3 regions of the Ensifer sp. ENS11 genome follow, and region 1 is predicted to be linked to each of the others. Evidence: predicted binding sites of a transcription regulator. Region 1 holds the regulator's gene; each other region holds the start of a gene.
What was found. The regulator PhoB, encoded in region 1, activates phosphate uptake and scavenging genes when phosphate is short. The targets are predictions, from matches to a motif close to TGTCATNNANCTGTCAT.
Positions count from the first base shown of each region.

Region 1 (7,432 bases):
GCGGCCAAGGGCGTGGCTCTTGCCGGCGAGGGCGAACCCTACATGATCACCGCCGCCCAGCATTTCAACGCGATGAGCGCCACCAATCGCTGGCTGATGAGCGCCGTCGTCCTGCTGATCGCGATTGCCGGCGGCTTTTATGCCATCCGCAACATCGCCACCCGCTTCCGCGCCCGCAACCAGGTCGAGCGCGTCATGCTCGGCGCGCTGATCGTAGCGTCCTCGATCGCCATCCTGACGACGGTCGGCATCATCGCCTCTATGCTGTCGGAAGCCGGCCGCTTCTTCACGATGGTTTCACCCTTCGAGTTCTTCTTCGGCACGGTCTGGGACCCCCGGTTTGCTGCCGCCGGAAGCGGTGGCTCCTCCGGCCAGTTCGGCCTGATCCCGCTTCTCGCCGGTACGCTCTACATCGCCTTCGTCGCCATGCTGTTTGCGGTGCCGATCGGCCTGTTTGCCGCCATCTACATGGCGGAATATGCCAGCCCACGACTGCGTTCGACGGCAAAGCCCCTGCTCGAAGTGCTCGCCGGCATCCCGACCATCGTCTACGGTTTCTTCGCACTTGTGACCGTCGGCCCATTCCTGCGCGATATCTCTGCCCAACTGAACGGTCTCGTCACCGGCAATTATCAGAACTTCATCCAGGCACAGAGCGTCGTGACCGCCGGCATCGTCATGGGCATCATGCTGATCCCGTTCGTGTCCTCGCTTTCCGATGACATCATTACCCAGGTACCGCGGGCCCTGCGCGACGGTTCGCTCGGCCTTGGTGCCACCCGCTCCGAGACAGTCAAGAAGGTCATCCTTCCCGCAGCACTTCCGGGCATTGTCGGCGCTCTGCTTTTGACCGCCTCGCGTGCCGTCGGCGAGACGATGATCGTGGTGCTTGCCGCCGGTGTCGCGGCCCGCATGCAAATCAATCCTTTCGAGCCGATGACCACGGTGACGGTGAAGATCGTCAACCAGCTGACGGGTGACCTTGAGTTCACCTCGCCGCAGACGCTGGTTGCCTTCGCACTCGGCATCACGCTCTTCGTTATCACGCTCGGCCTCAACATTTACGCGCTCTACATCGTGCGCAAATATCGGGAACAGTACGAATGACCGACATCGCTTCCCCGGCCGTCCGGATCTCCGTCCGCCCCGCATCCGCCAAGCGTGATATCGGCATCAAGCGTCGCTACGCGGCCGAGCGTCGGTTCCGTGCCTATGGCATCAGCGCCATCAGTCTTGGCCTGTTCTTCCTCGCTCTGCTGCTGTGGACGGTGATCTCCAACGGCTACACCGCGTTCCAGCAGACGACGATCACGCTGCCGATCGAATTCACCGAAAAGGTCATCGATCCCAAGGGTGAGCGCGCGACCGACGGCAAGGTGCTGGTGGCGGCCAACTATCCGCTGCTGGTCCGCGATGCGCTGATCAAGCAGCTCGGCATCGATCCGAGCAATCGTCCGCTGGTCAAGCGGGCCACCGACATGGTGTCTGCAAGCTCCCGCACGCTGTTGCGCGACATCGTCGTCGCCGACCCGTCGGTTATCGGCAAGACCATACCGGTGACACTGCTCGCCGAAGCCAATGTCGACTCCGCCTTCAAGGGGCAGATCGACCTGAAGGTCGATGAGAGCAAGCGCAAGGTCAAGGACCAGCAGGTCACCTGGATGAACGAGCTTGCAAGCGCCGGCGTCCTGAAGAAGAGCTTCAACACCGGCATCTTCACCTTCGGTGCCTCGAGCCGTCCGGAAGCGGCAGGCGTCGGCGTTGCCGCCCTCGGTTCGCTGTTCATGATGCTGATCGTGCTCGTGCTGTCGCTGCCGATCGGCGTTGCCGCCTCGATCTATCTCGAAGAGTTTGCGCCGAAGAACCGGCTGACCGATCTCATCGAGGTCAACATCAACAATCTCGCCGCCGTTCCGTCGATCGTCTACGGTCTCTTGGGGTTGGCCGTATTCATCAACTTCGCCGGCATGCCGCGCTCGGCCGCCCTCGTCGGCGGCCTGGTGCTGACGCTGATGACCCTGCCGACGATCATCATCGCCACCCGTGCAGCGTTGAAGGCGGTCCCGCCGTCGATCCGCTCGGCAGCGCTCGGTCTCGGTGCGTCGAAGATGCAGACCATCTTCCACCACGTCCTGCCGCTGGCGATGCCGGGCATCCTGACCGGCACGATCATCGGTCTCGCCCATGCACTTGGCGAAACCGCGCCGCTGCTGTTGATCGGCATGGTCGCCTTCGTCGTCGATTATCCCGGCTCGCCGATGGAGCCGTCGACCGCGCTGCCGGTGCAGATCTACATGTGGGCCAACGAGGCGGAACGCGCCTTCGTCGAGCGCACATCCGGCGCGATCATCATTCTTCTCATCTTCCTCGTCGTCATGAACCTTGGCGCCATTCTGTTGCGACGTCGCTTTGAGCGCCGTTGGTAGTGAGGTAATTACTATGAACATCATGTCAGAAGCAGCAGTCGAAAAAGCCTTGGATCAGAAAATGAACACCGTGCCCTACAAGATGATCGGCAAGGATGTGTCGGTCTACTACGGCGAGAAGCGTGCGCTTTTCGACGTCAATCTCAATATCCGCGAGAACACGGTGACAGCGCTGATCGGCCCTTCGGGCTGCGGCAAGTCGACCTTCCTGCGCACGCTGAACCGCATGAACGACACCATCGAGAACTGCCGCGTCACCGGCAAGATCACGCTCGATGAAGACGACATCTACGACCCGACGATCGACGTCGTGGAACTGCGAGCCCGCGTCGGCATGGTGTTCCAGAAGCCGAACCCGTTCCCGAAGTCGATCTACGACAACGTCGCCTACGGCCCGCGCATCCACGGGCTTGCCCGCACCAAGTCTGAGTTCGACGAAGTCGTCGAGACCAGCCTGCAGAAGGCTGGTTTGTGGAACGAGGTGAAGGATCGCCTGCAGGAGCCGGGCACCGGTCTTTCGGGCGGCCAGCAGCAGCGTCTGTGCATCGCGCGCGCCGTTGCCGTCAGCCCTGAAGTGATCCTGATGGACGAGCCCTGTTCGGCGCTCGATCCGATCGCGACGGCCAAGGTCGAGGAACTGATCCACGAGCTGCGTACCAACTTCACGATCGTCATCGTCACCCACTCGATGCAGCAGGCGGCGCGTGTTTCGCAGCGCACTGCCATGTTCCACCTCGGCAATCTTGTCGAGGAGAACGACACCGACAAGATGTTCACCAATCCGGATGACCAGCGTACCCAGGACTACATCATGGGCCGGTTCGGTTGATGGCCGAAGCTCCTCTTCACCCCGTTTCCTGAACGCGCCCGCAAGGATCGAAGACTATGTCCATGCACATAATGTCCGCCTACGACGAAGAACTGAAATATCTCACGCGCCGCATCTCCGAGATGGGCGGGCTTGCCGAGCAGATGGTGGGCGAATCCGTTCGTGCGCTTGTCAATTCTGACCTCGCCTTGGCGCAGAAGGTGATCTCCGACGACACCATCCTCGATGAAGCCGAACGCCAGATCGGCGAAAAGGCAATCGTCACCATCGCCAAGCGCCAGCCCGTTGCTGCCGACCTGCGCGAGATCATGGGATCGATCCGCATCGCGTCCGATCTGGAGCGCGTCGGCGACCTCGGCAAGAACAACGCCAAGCGTGTCATCGCGGTTGCCGGCTCCGGCATCCCGCGCAAGCTGGCGCGCGGTCTCGAACACCTGGCAGAGCTTGCGCTGGTGCAGCTCAAGGAAGTCCTCGACGTCTACGCTTCCCGCTCGCCGGAGAAGGCCAACAGCATCCGCGAGCGCGACGAGGAGATCGACGCGATCTACACCTCGCTGTTCCGCGAGCTGCTCACCTACATGATGGAAGATCCGCGCAACATCACGCCCTGCACGCATCTTCTCTTCTGTGCCAAGAACATCGAGCGTATCGGCGACCACGCCACCAATATCGCCGAGACGATCTACTACATGGCGACGGGCGCGCAGCCGGAAGGCGAGCGTCCGAAGGACGACAATACGTCGACGCTGGGTGCCGTGAAGGACTAACGCATGTCGCGCAAAAGTGCGCAGCGGTTTTGCGATAACGACATGTGCAAAAACAAGAACTTAAAGCACAACAAGCGCATCTTAGAGATCGCGACGCGCTTTAAGACCCGGATACGTTCGAGTGCCTGCTTATGAACCTGCTCCGGTCGCAGCCCTGGTTGCGGCCCTGCTCTACTGCGTCTGAAGCTATACGTTTTCGCGCGTGCCTATGAAAACGCGCGGAGTGCTCCAGATTCTATATGTTCGAGCATCTCTTTGCGTTCGATCGAACGCGAGACGCTCTGGGTAAGGAGACGTTGCCTGATGTTGCCGAAAATCGCCGTTGTCGAAGACGAAGAGGCGCTGAGTGTCCTGCTGCGTTATAACCTCGAAGCCGAAGGGTTCGATGTTGATACGATCCTGCGCGGAGACGAGGCGGAGATCCGCCTACAGGAGCGCCTCCCGGATCTCCTGATCCTCGACTGGATGCTGCCGGGCGTTTCCGGCATCGAGCTTTGCCGCCGGCTGCGCCAACGTCCGGAAACCGAGCGCCTGCCGATCATCATGCTGACGGCGCGCGGCGAGGAGAGCGAGCGGGTTCGTGGCCTTGCCACCGGCGCCGACGATTATGTCGTCAAGCCGTTCTCGACCCCGGAGCTGATGGCCCGTGTCAAGGCGATGCTGCGGCGCGCCAAGCCCGAGGTCCTCTCGACGCTGCTTCGCTGCGGCGACATCGAGCTCGATCGCGAGACCCATCGCGTGCATCGCCGCACCCGCGAGGTCCGCCTTGGTCCGACGGAATTCCGCCTGCTCGAATTCCTGATGTCGTCGCCGGGCCGGGTGTTCTCGCGCTCGCAACTCCTTGATGGCGTCTGGGGCCACGATATCTATGTCGACGAGCGCACCGTCGACGTGCATGTCGGTCGCTTGCGCAAGGCACTGAATTTCTCGAGCATGCCTGATGTCATCCGCACCGTTCGCGGTGCCGGCTACTCGCTCGAAAGCTGAGCCAGCCGGCCACTGCAGCGCCGCGCATCTTAATGGACGCGCAAAGGTCGCTGTTGCATCTTGAATTGCGGCATGTTTCCTTGAAGCGAATACGAACCAGGGAAACATGCAGCAGCCAATAAAAAAGGGGCCGTGCGGCCCCTTTTCTGCATGTGGTTTTCGGTCGTCTCAGCGAGCGCGACGGCGCTCGGAGGTCGGCTGATAGGCAAGCCGCGCATGGAATGTGCAATAGGGCGAAGCTTCCGGGGAATCGTTGCCGCAGAAGTGGAATTCTTCCTTGAGCGGGTCGCCGATCGGCCATTTGCAGGTGCGCTCGGTCAACTGCGTCAGCTCCAGGCGGCGCGACATTGGCACGACCACATCCGTCTGGATGCGGAAATCCTGTTCGGCGACGAGATCGACTTCGACCTCTTCCTTGAGCACGGTCGCGCCGGCCGCACGGGTAACCGTCCGTGTCGTGACGCGCGAAGCGTAGTTCGGAGCGCGCGGCGCCGAAGTCGGGCGCTGCTTCGGCCGGGTCGCGGCGGTGGTTCCGCCAGCCTTGGCCCTGCCGGGCAGGCTCAGCCGGTGAACCTTGCCGATGACCGCATTGCGGCTGACGCCGCCGAGCTGTGCCGCGATCTGGCTCGCGCTCAGGCCCTCGGACCAAAGCTTCTTCAGTTTTTCCACCCGCTCGTCAGTCCAGTTCATTTCTGCACTCTCCGTTCTCAGCGTTGGCGATGACAGAATCTCTCACCACGCTCCGGACAGGCTCCGGAGCTGCAACGCGATAACACTTTTGGTGACTAGGCCCGCCGCATGCGTCTAGTAATTGAACATTAACCTACTGACCGGCGGACTCCGTGGCAAGAGTCCCGCGAATCGCGCCGAATCGATTTCTTGGTTTTCCCCAACTTGCTCGGTGGGCGTTGCATTTTTGCAAGCCCCGTCGCGTGATTTTTTCGTCGCATGGATCAGACCCGTCCGACCGCACTGCAAAGCTTGGTTTTGTTGACATTGCGCTGCGAAATAGGAATAGTGCCTGCGCCGCCGCAAGGCGGCATTTTTAATTTTTTGCCGCGCTCAACAGGGGCTCGGATCGATGCCGATAGCAATGAAGGAGAGGCTCGCCATGACTGCAACCACGCCGCTTTACGACACCTACATGCGTGCGCCGTTGCGTTTCGAGCGAGGAGAGGGCGTCTGGTTGATCGCCGAAGACGGCTCGCGCTATCTCGACTTCGCCGCCGGCGTCGCCGTCAACTCGCTTGGCCATGCGCATCCGCATCTGGTCGAGGCGTTGAAGGCGCAGGCCGAGAAGGTCTGGCACCTGTCCAACCTTTATGAGGTCCCCGGCCAGGAGAGCCTTGCACGCCGGCTGACGGCCGTCACCTTCGCCGATCGTGTCTTCTTCACCAACTCGGGTGCCGAGGCGCTCGAATGCGCGATCAAGACTGCGCGTCGCTACCACTATGCCAAGGGCAATCCGGAGAAGTTCCACATCATCACCTTCGAGGGTGCCTTCCACGGACGCACGATCGCGACCATCGCGGCGGGTGGTCAGCAGAAGTACATCGAGGGCTTTGGCCCGAAGGCCCCGGGTTTCTATCAGGTTCCCTTCGGCGATATCACGGCGCTCAAGGATGCGATCACCGACGAGACGGCGGCGATCCTGATCGAGCCGATCCAGGGCGAGGGCGGCATCCGCCCGGTCACCAAGGAATTCATGCAGGAGCTGCGCGCGCTTTGCGACGAGTTCGGTCTGCTGCTGATCCTCGACGAGGTCCAGTCCGGCGTCGGCCGCACCGGCAAGCTTTTCGCCTATGAATGGGCTGGCATCCGTCCGGATATCATGGCTGTCGCCAAGGGCATCGGCGGCGGCTTCCCGCTCGGTGCCTGCCTTGCGACCGAAGAGGCGGCTGCCGGCATGGTCGCCGGTACGCACGGTTCGACCTATGGCGGCAACCCGCTTGCCATGGCTGTCGGCAACGCCGTGCTCGACGTCATCCTGGCCGACGGTTTCCTGGAGCATGTCCGCGACGTGGCCCTGGTCTTCCGCCAGGGCCTCGCGTCGTTGAAGGACCGTTTCCCCGATGTGATCGAGGATATCCGCGGCGACGGCCTGATGCTCGGCATCAAGGCGAAAGGCCCTTCGGCCGATCTCCTGAAGGCGATCCGCGCGGAGAAGCTGCTGGCTGTTCCGGCCGGCGAAAACGTCCTGCGCCTGTTGCCGCCGCTGACGGTGACCGCCGCGGAAGCGCGCGAAGGCCTGGCGCGGATCGAGCGCGCGGCCGAAGCCGTGAGAAGCAGCAGCGGTACCGCCGCAGCCTAATTTGTGAACCCGGAGATCGGCAGCGATTTTCCCAAGGGTCCATGCGCGAGCCCAAGGTGTCGAGCGTTCTTTTGGCTCTTCGACACCGGTCGCGCTCCACGGGCCATTCTGA
Region 1 covers NZ_JACVAN010000001.1:441,916-449,347, forward strand. Annotated here, with positions in the region: gene pstC (phosphate ABC transporter permease subunit PstC) at 1-1,107, shown strand, start outside; gene pstA (phosphate ABC transporter permease PstA) at 1,104-2,426, shown strand; gene pstB (phosphate ABC transporter ATP-binding protein PstB) at 2,440-3,255, shown strand; gene phoU (phosphate signaling complex protein PhoU) at 3,312-4,022, shown strand; gene phoB (phosphate regulon transcriptional regulator PhoB) at 4,326-5,009, shown strand; gene IB264_RS02215 (GcrA family cell cycle regulator) at 5,178-5,699, opposite strand; gene IB264_RS02220 (aspartate aminotransferase family protein) at 6,121-7,320, shown strand.

Region 2 (7,432 bases), on a different contig from region 1:
GATCGATCGGCGCCTGATCATCCTGATCGCCACCCTCGGATCATTGCTCGCCGGACTTTTCCTTGCGTTTGGCGCCGGCAATGATGAGTGGCTCAATTTCGCCGGTATCTTCCTCTTCGGCGCCTTCGCCATGCCGCTCTATTCGCTCTGTTCGGCCCATGCCAACGACCATGCGGCGGAAGGTCAGCATGCGCTGGTATCGGCGGGCATGCTGTTCTTCTGGTCGCTCGGCGCCATCATCGGCCCGCTGTTTGCCTCTTTCCTGCTCGAAATTTTCGGTCCGCAGGCGCTGTTCATCTATACCGCCGCGATCCTCTTCCTCTTCATGCTCTACACGGTCAGGCGCATGACAGCGCGCAGCGGCGTTCCCGCGGAAGCGCGCGTCATGCCTTTCCGCAACCTGCTGCGGACCTCATCGTTCTTCAACAAGCTCGCCGGCGGCAACCACGCCCGCAAAGACGACTGATACCAACCTGCGGCAAGATGTGCCTGCGGCAAAGAATTGCTGATTGCGGCGATCAGGTTTAAAAACCGAGCAGTCGTCCTATCCAGTTGCCGAGATTGCCAAAATGTCCCTGATCAGCCGCCGTACGTTCCTCCAGGGCTCTGCCGCTTTGGGAGGCGCCTTCGCATTCGGAGCCGGCATGGCGGCACGCGCCGGTGCGGCACCGGATCCGCAGGTCCTGACGGCACAGCTGACGCAGGCACAGATCGCCTCAGATGGCGTGACACCCAAGGTGATGACCTACGGGCTGGGCGATGCGACCACTAACGGCATGCCGCCTGTCTTGCGGATGCGCATGGGCGAGCCCTATGCCGCAAGACTGATCAACAAGCTCGACGAACCGACGACTGTCCACTGGCACGGACTTCGCATACCCAATGCCATGGACGGCGTGCCCGAGATGACCCAGCCCTATGTCTATCCGGGCGATCCCTTCGACTACATCTTCACGCCGCCGGATGCCGGCACCTTCTGGTATCACCCCCACTGCAATACGCTGACGCAGATGGGAAGCGGGCTGACCGGCGTCATCGTCGTCGAGAACCCGGATGATCCAGTATTCGACGCCGAGATCGTCTTGAACCTGCGCGACTGGCGGCTCGGCAAAGGCGGCGTTTTCATCGACCCGTTCAAACCGAGGGACGCTGCGCGCGGCGGCACCTACGGCACGGTTCGCACCGCAAACTGGCAGCAGGAGCCGAGCTACGACGCGCCGGCCGGCGGCCTCGTGCGGGTCCGTATCGCGGCGACGGATGTCACGCGGATATATACGGTCGGCCTGGAGGGGGCGGAGGCCATGGTCGTCGCGCTAGATGCAAATCCGGTCGACAAGCCCTTCCCGCTCGACCGCTACGACGTCGGCCCGGGCCAGCGCATCGACCTCGTCGTCAGGATGCCCGACAACGAAGGTGCGACGGTGAAGCTCGGCAATCTGCGTGGCTCGCATCCCTGGACGATCGCCAATTTCCGCGCAACGGGCCAATCCTTGAAGCGCGATATCCGCGATGTGGCTGCCCTTCCCGCCAATCCGATCGCCGAGGCGGACCTGTCGGTTGCCACTCGCGTTCCGATCGATCTGACGGCCACGGCAGAACACAAGGCGACGCCGTCGATCTGCGGCTCGCTCGGCTACACCTTCTGGGCAATCAACAAGGTACCGTGGCCGGGCGACACGCCCGATCCGATCGCGCCGATCGAGGAGATGAAGCTCGGCAAGAGCTATGTCCTGCAGATCGCCAATCGGACGCCGCATGCCCATCCGATCCACCTGCATGGCATGAGCTTCCGAATTCTCAATTCGAACAAGCGGACCTTCCTGCCACCACCGACGGACACCATCCTGCTTTTGCCCGACGAACAGGCGGAAATCGCGCTCGTCGCCGACAATCTTGGCGATTGGGTGTTCCATTGCCACATCATCGAGCACCAGAAGACCGGCATGACCGGTTATTTCAAGGTGGTTTGAGATTTTCGATTGTGACGGATGGCATGAAGGGCTACACGAAAAACCTAGCCGCATTTTTGCCACAGTGATTTAAATCCGATGATTGAAACAACCGCAGATCTAGAGGCCGCCTGCCAGCAGCTGGCCCGCTCAAGTTATATTACGATAGACACGGAATTCCTGCGTGAGACCACCTTCTGGCCAGAGCTTTGCCTGATCCAGATGGCAAACCCGGATATGGCCGTCATCGTCGACCCGATGGCCAAGGGCATCGATCTCACGCCGTTCTTCGCGTTGATGGCCAACCCCGACGTGATCAAGGTCTTCCATGCCGCGCGCCAGGATATCGAGATCATTTTCCATCTCGGCAATCTGATTCCGCATCCGATCTTCGACACCCAGGTTGCGGCCATGGTCTGCGGCTTCGGCGACAGCGTCTCCTATGACCAGCTCGTCAACCGCATCAAGGGCGAGCAGATCGACAAGTCCTCGCGCTTCACCGATTGGAGCCGGCGGCCGCTGACCGAGAAACAGCTCGATTACGCGCTGGCCGATGTCACGCATCTGCGCGACATCTATCAGTACCTGAATGCGCAGCTCGAGCGCGAAAGCCGCTCGCTATGGCTTTCCGAGGAAATGGCGATCCTCGAAGCCCGCGATACCTACGACCTGCACCCGGACGATGCCTGGCAGCGCCTGAAAATGCGCGTCAAGAAGCCGATCGAGCTTGCCGTGCTGCAGAAGGTCGCAGCCTGGCGTGAACGCGAGGCACGCAACCGCAACGTTCCGCGCGGGCGTATCATCAAGGACGATGCGATCTATGAAGTCGCGCAGCAGCAGCCGAAGGACACCGAGGCGCTGGCGCGGCTGCGAACCATTCCGAAGGGCTGGGAACGATCGAGCGCCGGGGCTGCGCTGATCGAGGCGGTCAACGAAGCGCTCGCCATCCCCAAGACCGACCTGCCACGGCTGCCGCGGCAGAGCCATACACCTGAAGGCGCAGCCGCCGCCACCGAAATGCTGAAGGTGCTGTTGAAGCTGATCGCCGAGAAGCAGGGCGTGGCTGCCAAGATCATCGCCAACAGCGAGGATCTCGACAAGATCGCCGCCGAGGGCGAGAACGCCGATGTCGGCGCGCTCAAGGGGTGGCGGCGCGAGCTGTTCGGCGATACGGCACTGAAATTGATCAATGGTGAAGTGGCTCTGCGCTTCGTCGACAAGAAGATCGAAGCGATGGAAATCGGTGACTGAAAAACGGACGGGCGGACAACAACTTTCCGCCCGAATCCGGCTCTAGCCAAGGCCCTGCAGCGGGACTGATTCGCAATCGCGTCGAGCAGACATCAGAGCGCTGACGCGTGACGCGACAACCAGGGTGTCCGACGCGTTTTTTCTTCGTTGTCCGGGTTCGAGGCTCTTCCGCATGCGCTGGCGTTTCTCCATGTTCGAGGGAATTTTGCTGCTGTTGATCGTCAGTAGCGCCGGCGCCATCTATGCGACGATCGCCTTCGACGGTGGCGGCGGATTGATCGGCGCCACGTACGCATTGTGCGTCTGCGTCCCGATCCTCGCCTTTGAACGGCGCATCATTCTCCGGCGTCTCAACCGCAAGATCCATTCCTATTCGACGCCCGCTTTCTTCCTCGCTTCGATCGCCGTCTATCTGGTGTTTATCGAGCTGGGCTACGGCGTCGCCGGCTTCCTGATGCAGATGAGCGGGCAAATAGACGCGGATTGGAAGGACGCGGTCGTCCCCTCAAGCACGGCGCTTCTGTTCGCCCTGGCGGTCTCGGGCTCGATCGTTTTCGCGCTTCGCGTGCGCGAACTGTTGGGCCGTGACGTGTTTCTGAGCCTTTTGACCGGGCGCTATCGCAAGCCGATGCAGGAGGAGCGCGTCTTCCTCTTCATCGATCTTGCCGGCTCCACCGCCTATGCCGAGCGATACGGCGATCTCAGGATGCAGGAATATCTCAGCAAGCTGTTTGCAACACTTGCCGACCCCGTACTGCGCTATCGCGGCGCGATCGACGACTATGTCGGCGACGCGGCCGTGATTACCTGGCCCTTCGACCGTGCTGTCAAAAACGCCGCCTGCGTGCACTGCGTTTTCGACATTCTCGAAGAGATCGAAGCCGGCGCCCACCGTTGGCGCAAGGAGTTCGGCGAGGTTCCGCGCCTACGGGCAGCGCTTCATGGCGGCACCATCGTCGCCGCGGAAATTGGCGTCGACAAACACAAGATCACCTATTTCGGCGACACGGTGAACACCACCGCTCGCCTCGAAGGCCTGTGCAAGTCACTGAACCATCAGGTGCTGATTTCCACCGACCTCGCCCGCAAGATGCGGCTGCCGCACTATGTCCGCGTGGAAGATCTTGGCGAGCACGCCGTGAAGGGACGCGGGCAGAAGCTCGGCGTCCTGGCGCTTCGGGCCGGGGGCACGCCTGCACCGCCAGTGGCTGTCAATTAGCCGTCAACCGTGCAGTTTTGCACCCTTGGTGATCTTGTCGGCCAGCTTCTTGTCGGCATGAATGGCGATGCCGGCGACCTTCGCGCCGTCGGGTCGCGTTTCGGCGAAGACCGCGCGGTTGGCGCTGTCGTGGCCGGTCGAAAACATCGCATCGACATAAACAGAGGTTTGTATTTCCCTTTCGATCGCACGGCGTTGAATATTGCCAAGCGTCGCACCATCTGCCGATAACACGATGATCGGCTGAACGCTCAGAGCGTTGTAGATGTGGCCGGCGCCGTCGCGATAGGGTTCGCCGATAATCGCCGGTTTCTGCCCGGCGATGCCGGTTGCCAGAAACGCGGTGACGTTCAGCTTCTGCCAGGTGGCCAGATCGTCGCGCAAAACGATCGCAAACTTGGTGTCGAACATGACGGGTATCTCCATTTCAGGACATCAGGGCGTGCCCAAGGAGGCCTTAACCGAGGACGCAGCGATCAATCTTGAACGATTGTGCGGATCGCCGGGCGATGGCATCCGCGTCGCGGCACCGGTGGACGGCATAGAGCGCATCGAGGCCCGGCTGCACGGCAAGGTCTTCGAGCCGCATCGCCACGACACCTATGCGCTTGGCGTGACGCTTGGCGGCATCCAGACCTTCCAGTATCGTGGCGAGAGCCGCTACAGCACGCCTGGAAGCATCATCATCATTCACCCCGACGAACTGCACGATGGCGGCGCGGGCACGGAAGCGACGCTTCGCTACAGGATGATGTATCTGCAGCCGGAGCGATTGATCGCGGCGCTTGGCGACAGTGGCGGCGCCTTGCCCATCATAGCCGCCCCGGTTGTTGGTGACGTGGCCCTGCGCCAGGCGATCGGCGAGGCCGTCATGGATCTCGACGGCGGTATTGACGAACTCGCGCTCGACGACATTCTTACACGCATTGCAGAAGGCTTGTGCCGCCATGCCGGCACGACAAGCAAGGCTGCCGGCAGGTCGGCCAAGCGGGCGGTTTCGAGGCGACGGACTATCTCAAAGCCAACCTCGATCGCCCGGTCGGCTCGCAGGAACTCGAGGCCGTCAGCGGCCTTGATCGCTTCACCCTCGCCCGCCAGTTCCGCAAGGTTCTCGGCACCAGCCCGCACCGCTACCTTCTGATGCGGCGGCTGGAGCAGGCGCGCCGGATGATTGCCGCCGGTCACAGCCTGGCAGGTGCCGCGCTCGAAACCGGCTTTGCCGACCAGGCCCATTTCACCCGCCATTTCAAACGTGCCTACGGTGTAACGCCCGGGCGCTGGGCGAGCCTGGCGCTCGCCGGCTGAAGCACCGGCGCCGCTGGGTCGTTGCGGCCCGGAACCAGTGTCCGGTCACGCGCAACAATTCGAACTCGGCGAGTTTCTCCCCTCGGGCGCAGCGCCTTTCGTCTGTCATCAAAGCTTCACCAGCCTGTAAGCCAAGCATCACCCAACCGTCATCAAAGCCGCCTATCGGGTTCCCGTACTTTGGCATCCAACCCACGGTGACTTTCATGACCAAAACGCTTCTCGCCGCTGCGGCGCTCACACTTTTGATGACGACGACCGTCCTGGCCGAGGAAAAGGCCTTTCCCGCAACCCTGAAGGCACATGCGATCCTACCGGCAAACACGATCCTGGCAGCACCGTCCGACGCACCGGAATACCTGAAGACATCGGGCAAATTCACCACGGCGGACCGCAAGCGCGCTGACGCGCTCGGCACCGTGCCCGGCAAGGATGGCGTGCGCCCGACCGGCCTTTCACTGCCGTTCAACGGCCAGCCGATGCAGGGCTTCTCCGGCATCAGGGCCATGGAAGACGGCACCTTCTGGAGCCTTTCCGACAACGGCTTCGGCAACAAGCTGAACTCAACCGATGCCATGCTGATGCTGCACCACGTGAAGATGGACTGGGACGCCGGCAAGGTCGAGGCGCTGAAAACACTGTTCCTCACCGACCCGGACCGCAAGGCCCCCTTCCCGATCGTCATGGAAGGTTCCGACAAGCGCTACCTGACCGGCGCTGACTTCGACGTTGAGTCGATCCAGCCGGTCGCCGACGGCTTCTGGGTCGGGGAAGAATTCGGTCCCTATATCCTGAAATTCGATGTCGACGGCAAGCTGACCGACGTCATCGCGACAACAGTTGACGGCAAGCCGGTTATGTCGCCCGACAATCCGACCCTGACACTGCAGGGCGATCCGTCGAAGAAGACACCCGCCTTCAACCTGAAGCGCTCCGGCGGCTATGAAGGCATGGCACTGTCGAAGGACGGCTCCAAGCTCTACGGTCTGCTCGAAGGGCCGATCTGGACCGACAGCGAAACCGTGGAACAGGCCGATGGCCGTCCGACACTACGCGTCATCGAACTCGATGTCGCAGCCAAGGCCTGGACGGGCCGCAGCTGGCTCTATCCGCTGGCCGAAGGCGGCGAGGCAATCGGCGACTTCAACATGCTCGACGACAAGACGGCACTGGTGATCGAACGCGACAACGGCGCGGGCACGCTCGACAAGGCCTGCGCCGATCCGAAGGATCCGAAGCCGGATTGCTTTGCCGTCGGCTCGAAGGTGAAACGTGTCTACAAGATTGCCTTCGATGACAGCAATGTCGGCAAGGCCGTCCGCAAGATCGGTTACATCGACCTCCTGAAGATCGCCGACCCCGACAACAAGAAGCGCCAGGGCGGTGGTGACGGCTATTACGACATGCCGTTCGTGACGATCGAAAACGTCGATCGCGTCGATGACACGCACATCATCGTCGGCAATGACAACAACCTGCCGTTCTCGGCCGGCCGGGCGCTTGATAAGGCCGACGACAACGAGTTCGTTCTGCTCGAAGTCGGCGAATTCTTGAAAGCCGAATAATCAAAAAAGGGCGCGCGGATTTGCGTCCGCGCGCCCCTTCGTCAAAGATCTGAGTGCGTTCAGCTCTCGAACTGGAACGCCAATCTTCTGCCGGTCAGCTTGCCGAGCTGCTGCAGCCGTCCGTCGAGGCGCTCGCCGGCAAA
Region 2 covers NZ_JACVAN010000002.1:212,432-219,863, forward strand. Annotated here, with positions in the region: gene IB264_RS05105 (MFS transporter) at 1-466, shown strand, start outside; gene IB264_RS05110 (multicopper oxidase family protein) at 570-1,970, shown strand; gene rnd (ribonuclease D) at 2,049-3,200, shown strand; gene IB264_RS05120 (adenylate/guanylate cyclase domain-containing protein) at 3,373-4,419, shown strand; gene IB264_RS05125 (DUF2000 family protein) at 4,423-4,830, opposite strand; partial or broken gene IB264_RS35350 (AraC family ligand binding domain-containing protein) at 4,829-5,284, shown strand; gene IB264_RS35355 (helix-turn-helix domain-containing protein) at 5,359-5,724, shown strand; gene IB264_RS05135 (esterase-like activity of phytase family protein) at 5,931-7,289, shown strand; gene ppx (exopolyphosphatase) at 7,349-7,432, opposite strand, start outside.
Region 2: the regulator PhoB is predicted to act here: its motif matches at 5,828-5,844, upstream of IB264_RS05135 (esterase-like activity of phytase family protein).

Region 3 (7,432 bases), on a different contig from region 1:
GCTCAAGGCATCGCCGCAACTTGAAGGCTTCCGCGCCCGCGGCATCGAAGTGCTGTTGCTGACGGATCCGGTCGACAGCTTCTGGGTGACCTCGGCGCCGGACTTCGAAGGCAAGCCGATGAAGTCGATCACGCAGGGCTCGGCCGATCTGGGCAGTGTCGCAAAGCCGGAAGGCAGTCCCGACAGCGCACCAGAGGCAAGCCAGGCGGTGACGGATTTCGTCGCCTTCGCCAAGGAAACACTCGGGGAAGCCGTGTCGGAAGTTCGCACGTCCGATCGCCTGACGGAAAGCGCCGTATGCCTGGTCGCGCCCGAGAATGGCCCCGATCGCCAGCTCGAAAAGATGCTGCAGGGCGCCGGCCGCCTCGACGGAGCGGCAAAGCCGATCCTAGAGATCAATCCCGGCCATGCGCTGATTGCCGCAATCGCCGCCTGCCCGGCCGATGACAGCGCGTTTCGGACTGACGCCGTTCAGCTTCTGCTCGACCAGGCGCGCGTCCTCGATGGCGACAAGCCGCAGGATCCACGCGCATTCGCCGAGCGCCTGTCACGCGTCTTCAACCGGGCGCTCAAGGTTTAACGCACCGGTTCAAGCACCTGTAATTGCAGCGATGAAAGGGTGAGAGGGAGAAATCCCTCTCACCCTTTCGCTTTTTCGGGCGCCGCTTCCATGCCGATCTCCGCCAATACCTCCGCCGTATGCTCGCCGAGACGCGGAACACCGCGGTCGAGCACCAGCGAGGCATCGGAAAAACGGATCGGCGTACGGACGCCCGGCGAGGTCCCGCTGGCCGCACCGGAATGCGGTGTGTCGATCTGCATCTGCCGATGCACGACCTGCGGATCGGCAAAGACGTCGGCGACCGTGTTGATCGGACCGCCCGGCACGCCTGCCTCTTCCAGCAATGTCAAAAGCGCGTCCCGTTCGTACCTTGCCGTTTCGGCGCTAAGCGCCGGTGTCAGGCTCTCGCGATTCTGGACGCGGGAGGCATTGGTCAGATAGCGCTCGTCCGTTGCCAGATCGCCGCGGCCAAGCAGGTTGCAGAACTTGACGAACTGGCGGTCGTTGCCGACGGCGACGATCAGGTGCCCGTCCGCCGTCGGGAACACCTGGTAGGGTGCGATGTTCGGGTGGGCGTTGCCAAGGCGGCGCGGCGCCTTTCCCGAGACGAGAAAATTGAGCGCCTGATTGGCGAGCACGCCGGTCATGCAATCAAGCAAGGCCATGTCGATCTGCTGGCCCTTACCGGTTCGCTCGCGCTGCGCCAATGCCGCCTGGACGGCGATGACGCCATAAAGCCCGGTGAAAATATCGGCAAAGGCGACGCCGATCTTCTGCGGCTCACGATCCGGCTCGCCGGTCAGATCCATGATCCCGCTCATGCCCTGGACGATGTAATCGTAACCGGCGCGATGCGCATAGGGTCCATCCTGACCGAAGCCCGTGACCGAGCAATAGATCAGGCGCGGATTGACCTTCTTCAGGCTCGCGTAGTCGAGACCATATTTCTCGAGGCCGCCGACCTTGAAGTTTTCCAGCAGGACGTCGGATTGTGCCACCAGCCGGCGCACCGCCTCCTGCCCTTCCTCGGTGGTGAAATCGAGCACCACCGAGCGCTTGCCGCGATTGCAGACGTGGAAATAGGCCGCGTCGAGCTTCTCCCCCTCCTCGCCGGCGACGAATGGGGGGCCCCAGGTGCGGGTGTCGTCACCCGCCGGGCTCTCCACCTTGATGACGTCGGCGCCGAGATCGGCGAGCGTCTGGCCGATCCAGGGACCGGCGAGAATGCGGGCAAGCTCAAGAACGCGAATACCCTTCAGTGGCGCTTCCATGATCGGCCGCTCAGAAGAAGGCCTGGAGGCCGGTCTGGGCGCGGCCGAGGATCAGCGCATGAACGTCGTGCGTGCCCTCATAGGTGTTGACCGTCTCGAGGTTCACCATGTGGCGCATCACCTGGTATTCCTCGGAGATGCCATTGCCGCCGTGCATGTCGCGGGCCATGCGGGCGATGTCGAGTGCCTTGCCGCAATTGTTGCGCTTGACGATCGAGATCATTTCCGGCGCCATGCGGCCTTCATCCATCAGGCGACCGACGCGCAGCGAACCCTGAAGTCCGAGCGAGATCTCCGTCTGCATGTCTGCGAGCTTCTTCTGGAAGAGCTGCGTCTGAGCGAGCGGGCGGTTGAACTGCTTGCGGTCGAGACCGTATTGACGAGCGGCGTGCCAGCAGAACTCGGCCGCGCCAAGCGCACCCCAGGAAATGCCGTAGCGGGCGCGGTTGAGGCAGCCGAACGGGCCCTTGAGCCCCTCGACATTCGGCAGCAGCGCATCTTCGCCGACCTCGACATTGTCCATGACGATTTCGCCGGTGATCGAGGCGCGCAGCGACAGCTTGCCGGCAATCTTCGGCGCCGAGAGGCGCTTCATGCCCTTGTCGAGCACGAAGCCGCGAATGGCATTGCCATGGGCTTCGGACTTTGCCCAGACGACAAAGACATCGGCGATCGGCGCATTGGAGATCCACATCTTCGAGCCGACGAGACGGTAGCCGTTCTCCGTCTTGATGGCACGGGTCTTCATGCCGCCGGGGTCGGAACCGGCGTCAGGCTCCGTCAGGCCGAAGCAGCCGATCCATTCGCCGCTGATCAGCTTCGGCAGATACTTCTGCTTCTGCTCCTCCGAGCCATAGGCGTAGATCGGGTAGATGACCAGCGAGGATTGCACGCTCATCATCGATCGGTAGCCGGAATCGACGCGCTCGACTTCGCGGGCGACAAGACCATAGGCGACATAGGAAGCGCCGACACCGCCGTAGGTCTCCGATACGGTCGCGCCGAGCAGACCAAGTTCGCCCATTTCCCGGAAGATTTCGGGATCAGTCGATTCTTCGCGATAGGCAGCGATGACCCGCGGCTGCAGGCGATCCTGTGCATAGGCTCGTGCCGTGTCGCGGATCATGCGCTCGTCCTCGGTCAACTGATCTTCGAGGAGGAACGCGTCGTCCCATTGAAATTGCGTCTTGCCGGCCATGTTTCTCTCCCATCGGATTTTTCCACTTGCGGTTATGGCAAGCAGAACCAAGGCTTTCAAACGAAATTGAGGCACCGCCTCATGCGTCTGCGGAATGGCCTCGCTGAGCGCCACACAATCGGCTGTGAAGTGCCGCCGGACTCCTTGCGCGCTACACATTGGGCGTGCCACCGGTCGCCAGGTGCCGTTCATGTTGCAAATCCGTCGAAATATGGCGACAAGAGTCGGGTTCACTTGGCGGCGCTCGTCGTCACCGCGCCGCGCCAGTGCCACGCTAAAGGTCCATGCTCGTACCCGCCAATGGCCAACGACCGCTTAGAACGCTTTGCTCACAATCTCGACTGGAACTTGCTGCGCACATTCGTCGTCGTGGTGGAGGAAGGCAGCATCACCGCTGCGGCCAACAGGCTCCTGCTGCAGCAGCCGGCCGTCAGCATGGCGCTCAAGCGGCTCGAACAGACCGTTGGGCAAAAGCTCATCGACCGCCGCCCGGGCCGCTTCGACCTGACCGATGCCGGCGCCCGATTGCACGCGCAGTGCCGCGACATCTTCGCGGCCGTCATCCGGCTTCCCAACGTCCTTGAAACGGCGGGCGAGGAAATCACCGGCCACCTCAACATTCATGTCGTCAGCCATGCCCACAACCCGGCCTGGGACCGGAAGCTCGAGAGCTTCTTTATCCAGCATCCGAAGGTAACGATTTCGGTGACGGTCGCCACGACTGTGGACGTTCTGAGCGCAGTCGAACGCAACATCGCGACGATGGGTCTTTGCGACGGCAACATCCCCGCCTGGCTGAACAAGAGCTTCCACGTGCGTGAGCGCTATGCGCTTTACTGCGGCCGCGAGCATCCCCTGTTCGGTGTCGAGGGTGTTGATTTCAACGATCTTCGCGGCAATGCCTATATCGCCTTCATCGCCGATGTGCTCGGCGGACAGCATATGAACTCCGTGACGGCAGTGCGCGCCATTGGCTCGTTTGGCCAGCAGGTTCGGGCCGTCTCCTGCAATGTCGAGGAAGTGATGCGGCTGATCGCCTCCAACGTCGGCATCGGCATGCTGCCGGATCATCTGGCAGCGCCCGCCGTCGCCGGCGGACGACTTTGGCAACTGCCGCCCTACCACAACCTGCCAACGACGGATGTGTTTCGCATCTCCAACCCGAACTCGATTCTCAATCCGGCCGAGGCCGCCTTCCTTGCGCATGTGGCCGATACCGCGCCGCTTGATCACTGCCTTGATCATCAGCAGAATTGATAGCGACATTTCCCGTTATAAATTTGAACGCGTAACACGCGCTGCCTATGGTCCCACCAAATCAGGAGCGGGGTCGGGACATGCGTGAATTTGATGTGGCAATCGTTGGTGGCGGCATTGCCGGCCTTTCGCTGGCCTTTTTTCTGGCACCGCACCGCTCCGTTGCCGTCATCGAGCGGGAAGACGGGCTCGGTTATCACAGCACCGGGCGCTCCGCCGCCGAATTCGTTCTGCGGTACAACGCCCCTGAAGTGTGCAAGCTCGCGGCGATCTCCAAGACTTTCTTCGATCAGCCTCCCGAAGGCTTTTCCGACGTACCGCTGTTGAAGCAGCGTGGCGGCGTCATGATCGCCAATGCGGAGAAAGTGGCACGGCTTGAGGCGGTGTTTGCCGAGGAAAGCGCTGTCAATCCCGACCTGCGAAGGCTGACTGTCGACGAAGCAATCACCCGCGTACCGATTCTTCGGCGCGACTATGTGGCGGCCGCATTTTATGACCCGAATTTCTGGGACATCGAGGTCGAGAACCTGCTGCAGGGTTACCTGCGCGGCGCACGTCGCCATGGCGCCGAGGTGATTGAGCGCAGCGACATCGTGGCTCCGCGCCGCGAGGCAAATGGCTGGGTGCTTTCGACGAATGCCGGCGAGATCCATGCCCAGGTCATCGTCAATGCGGCTGGCGGCTGGGCCGACCCGGTCGCAAGCCTCTTCGGCGTGACGCCGGTCGGCATCGTGCCGCATCGCCGCAGCGCGATCACGGTGGACCTTCCCGCGGAGATCGATGCCCTGACAATGCCCGAGATCAACGAGATCGACGAGGACTTCTATATGAAGCCCGAAGGCGGGCGGCTGCTTGCCTCTCCTGCCGACGCCACGCCGTGCGAACCGACGGACGTGCAGCCCGAGGAGATCGATGTCGCCTGGGGCGCCCACTACGTGGAAGAGGCGACGACCGTCCCGGTCCGCCGCATCTTCAAGAGCTGGGCTGGCTTGCGCAGCTTTTCACCGGACAAGCTGCCGGTGATCGGTCACGCCAAGGATCGTCCGGATTTCTTCTGGCTTGCCGGCCAGGGCGGCTACGGCATTCTGACGTCGCCGGCACTAGGCGCGCTTGCCGCAAACCTGCTGATTGGCCTACCGGCGCCCGAAAGCTTCGCCGCAAACGGCCTTGACCCAGTCGGTTTCAACCCCGAGCGCTTCCTGAGGTAGCGACAACGCACCTCCATCCCGCTGCGATTGTCACATTCCGTTAAGGATGTCGGCGAGGCTGTGAACTGTAACATAAACTACAAGAAACTGACATTTCGCTTTCATGAAGCGCCGATATGGCAGGTGTCATACCGATGACCGGTCTCCCCGAAAGAGGACCTGCTAGAAATGTTTCAGTTGAAGAATGTAACCCGCCAGTTCGGCAAGAAGACAGCCGTGAGCTCGGTTACCTTCGACATTCCCCAGGGCCAGATGGTCGGCGTGATCGGCCGCTCCGGCGCTGGCAAGTCGACGCTGCTTCGCATGATCAATCGCCTGGTCGACCTGTCGTCCGGCTCGATCGAGTTCGCCGGCACGGAAGTCTCGTCACTGCGCGGTGCCGCACTGCGCAACTGGCAGCGCGACTGCGCGATGATCTTCCAGCAGTTCAATCTGGTGCCGCGCCTCGACGTTCTGACCAATGTGCTGCTGGGTCGCCTGAACCATCGTTCGACGGTTCTGAGCATCCTCAACATGTTTACCCGCGAAGAGCGCATCATGGCGATCGGCGCGCTGGAGCGCCTCGGCATCGAGCAGACGGCGCTGCAGGCGGCGGGCACGCTTTCCGGCGGCCAGCAGCAGCGCGTGGCCATCGCCCGCGCATTGATGCAGCAGCCGAAGGTTCTGCTCGCTGACGAGCCAATCGCCTCGCTCGACCCGCTCAACGCCAAGATCGTCATGGACGCGCTGCGCGACATCAACGAGCGCGACGGCATCACCGTAATCACCAATCTCCACACGCTCGACACGGCGCGCAACTACTGCGAGCGGATCATCGGTATGGCGCACGGCCGCGTCGTCTTCGACGGCCAGCCGAAGGACCTGACGGCGGCCGCCGTCGCCGAGATCTACGGCGCCGATACGGGCATCGAGGAATCGATGACCTCGACAAGCATCAACATTCCGGCGGCCATTCCGCAGGAACAAACGGCATCTGCCGGCCTCCAGCCGCTGGCACTGGCCGGCATCTGACGCCCGCCAGGATCGAAGGCCCACGTCAAGGGCACCTCTTTGAAACCGAATATCATCCGGCAAAGCCGGAGAAACGGGAGAACCTTATGCTGAAGAAAGCTCTTCTGGGCGCTGTCGCCCTGCTCGCCCTCGTCGGCCACGCTCAGGCCGAAGACCTCAAGGAATTCCGCGTCGGTATCATCGGCGGCGAAAACGAAGCCGACCGCCTGCGCAACTTCCAGTGTATCGTCGACAAGCTGCCGGCTGCAATCGGCGTCGAAAAGGTTTCGCTGTTCCCGGCCGCCGACTATGACGGCGTCATCCAGGGCCTGCTCGGCGGCACGCTCGACTACGCCGAACTCGGCGCTTCGGGCTTTGCCAAGATCTACCTCGCCAAGGCCGACGCGGTCGAGCCGATCCTGACGACCGTCCAGACCGACGGTTCGACCGGCTACCACTCGATCATGGTCGCCCGCAAGGACTCCGGCATCACCAAGCTCGAAGACCTGAAGGGCAAGAAGCTCGGCTTTGCCGATCCGGACTCGACCTCTGGCTACCTCATCCCGCTCGTCACCCTGCCGGAATCGATCGGCGCGCCGGTCAAGGAATTCTTCGGTGAAACCGGCTTCGGCGGCGGTCACGAAAACCTGGTTCTCGAAGTCGTCAAGGGCACGTTCGATGCCGGCACGACCTTCGGTTCGGGCGTCGGCGAATTCAAGGACGGCTACACTTCGGGCAACCTGAAGAAGATGGTCGACAAGGGCATCCTCGACATGAATGACCTGGTCGAACTCTGGAAGTCGCCGTTGATCCCGAACGGCCCGATCGTCGTCCGTTCGACGATGAACGATGACATGAAGGCCAAGTTCAAGCAGTTCATGCTCGACCTGCCGAAGACCGATGCCGCCTGCTTCTCCGCCATCCAGGGTGGCGATTTCACTGGCTT
Region 3 covers NZ_JACVAN010000007.1:291,736-299,167, reverse strand. Annotated here, with positions in the region: gene htpG (molecular chaperone HtpG) at 1-580, shown strand, start outside; gene IB264_RS16590 (CaiB/BaiF CoA-transferase family protein) at 640-1,833, opposite strand; gene IB264_RS16585 (acyl-CoA dehydrogenase) at 1,844-3,031, opposite strand; gene IB264_RS16580 (LysR family transcriptional regulator) at 3,332-4,288, shown strand; gene IB264_RS16575 (FAD-binding oxidoreductase) at 4,369-5,496, shown strand; gene phnC (phosphonate ABC transporter ATP-binding protein) at 5,665-6,507, shown strand; gene phnD (phosphonate ABC transporter substrate-binding protein) at 6,594-7,432, shown strand, end outside.
Region 3: the regulator PhoB is predicted to act here: its motif matches at 5,585-5,601, upstream of phnC (phosphonate ABC transporter ATP-binding protein).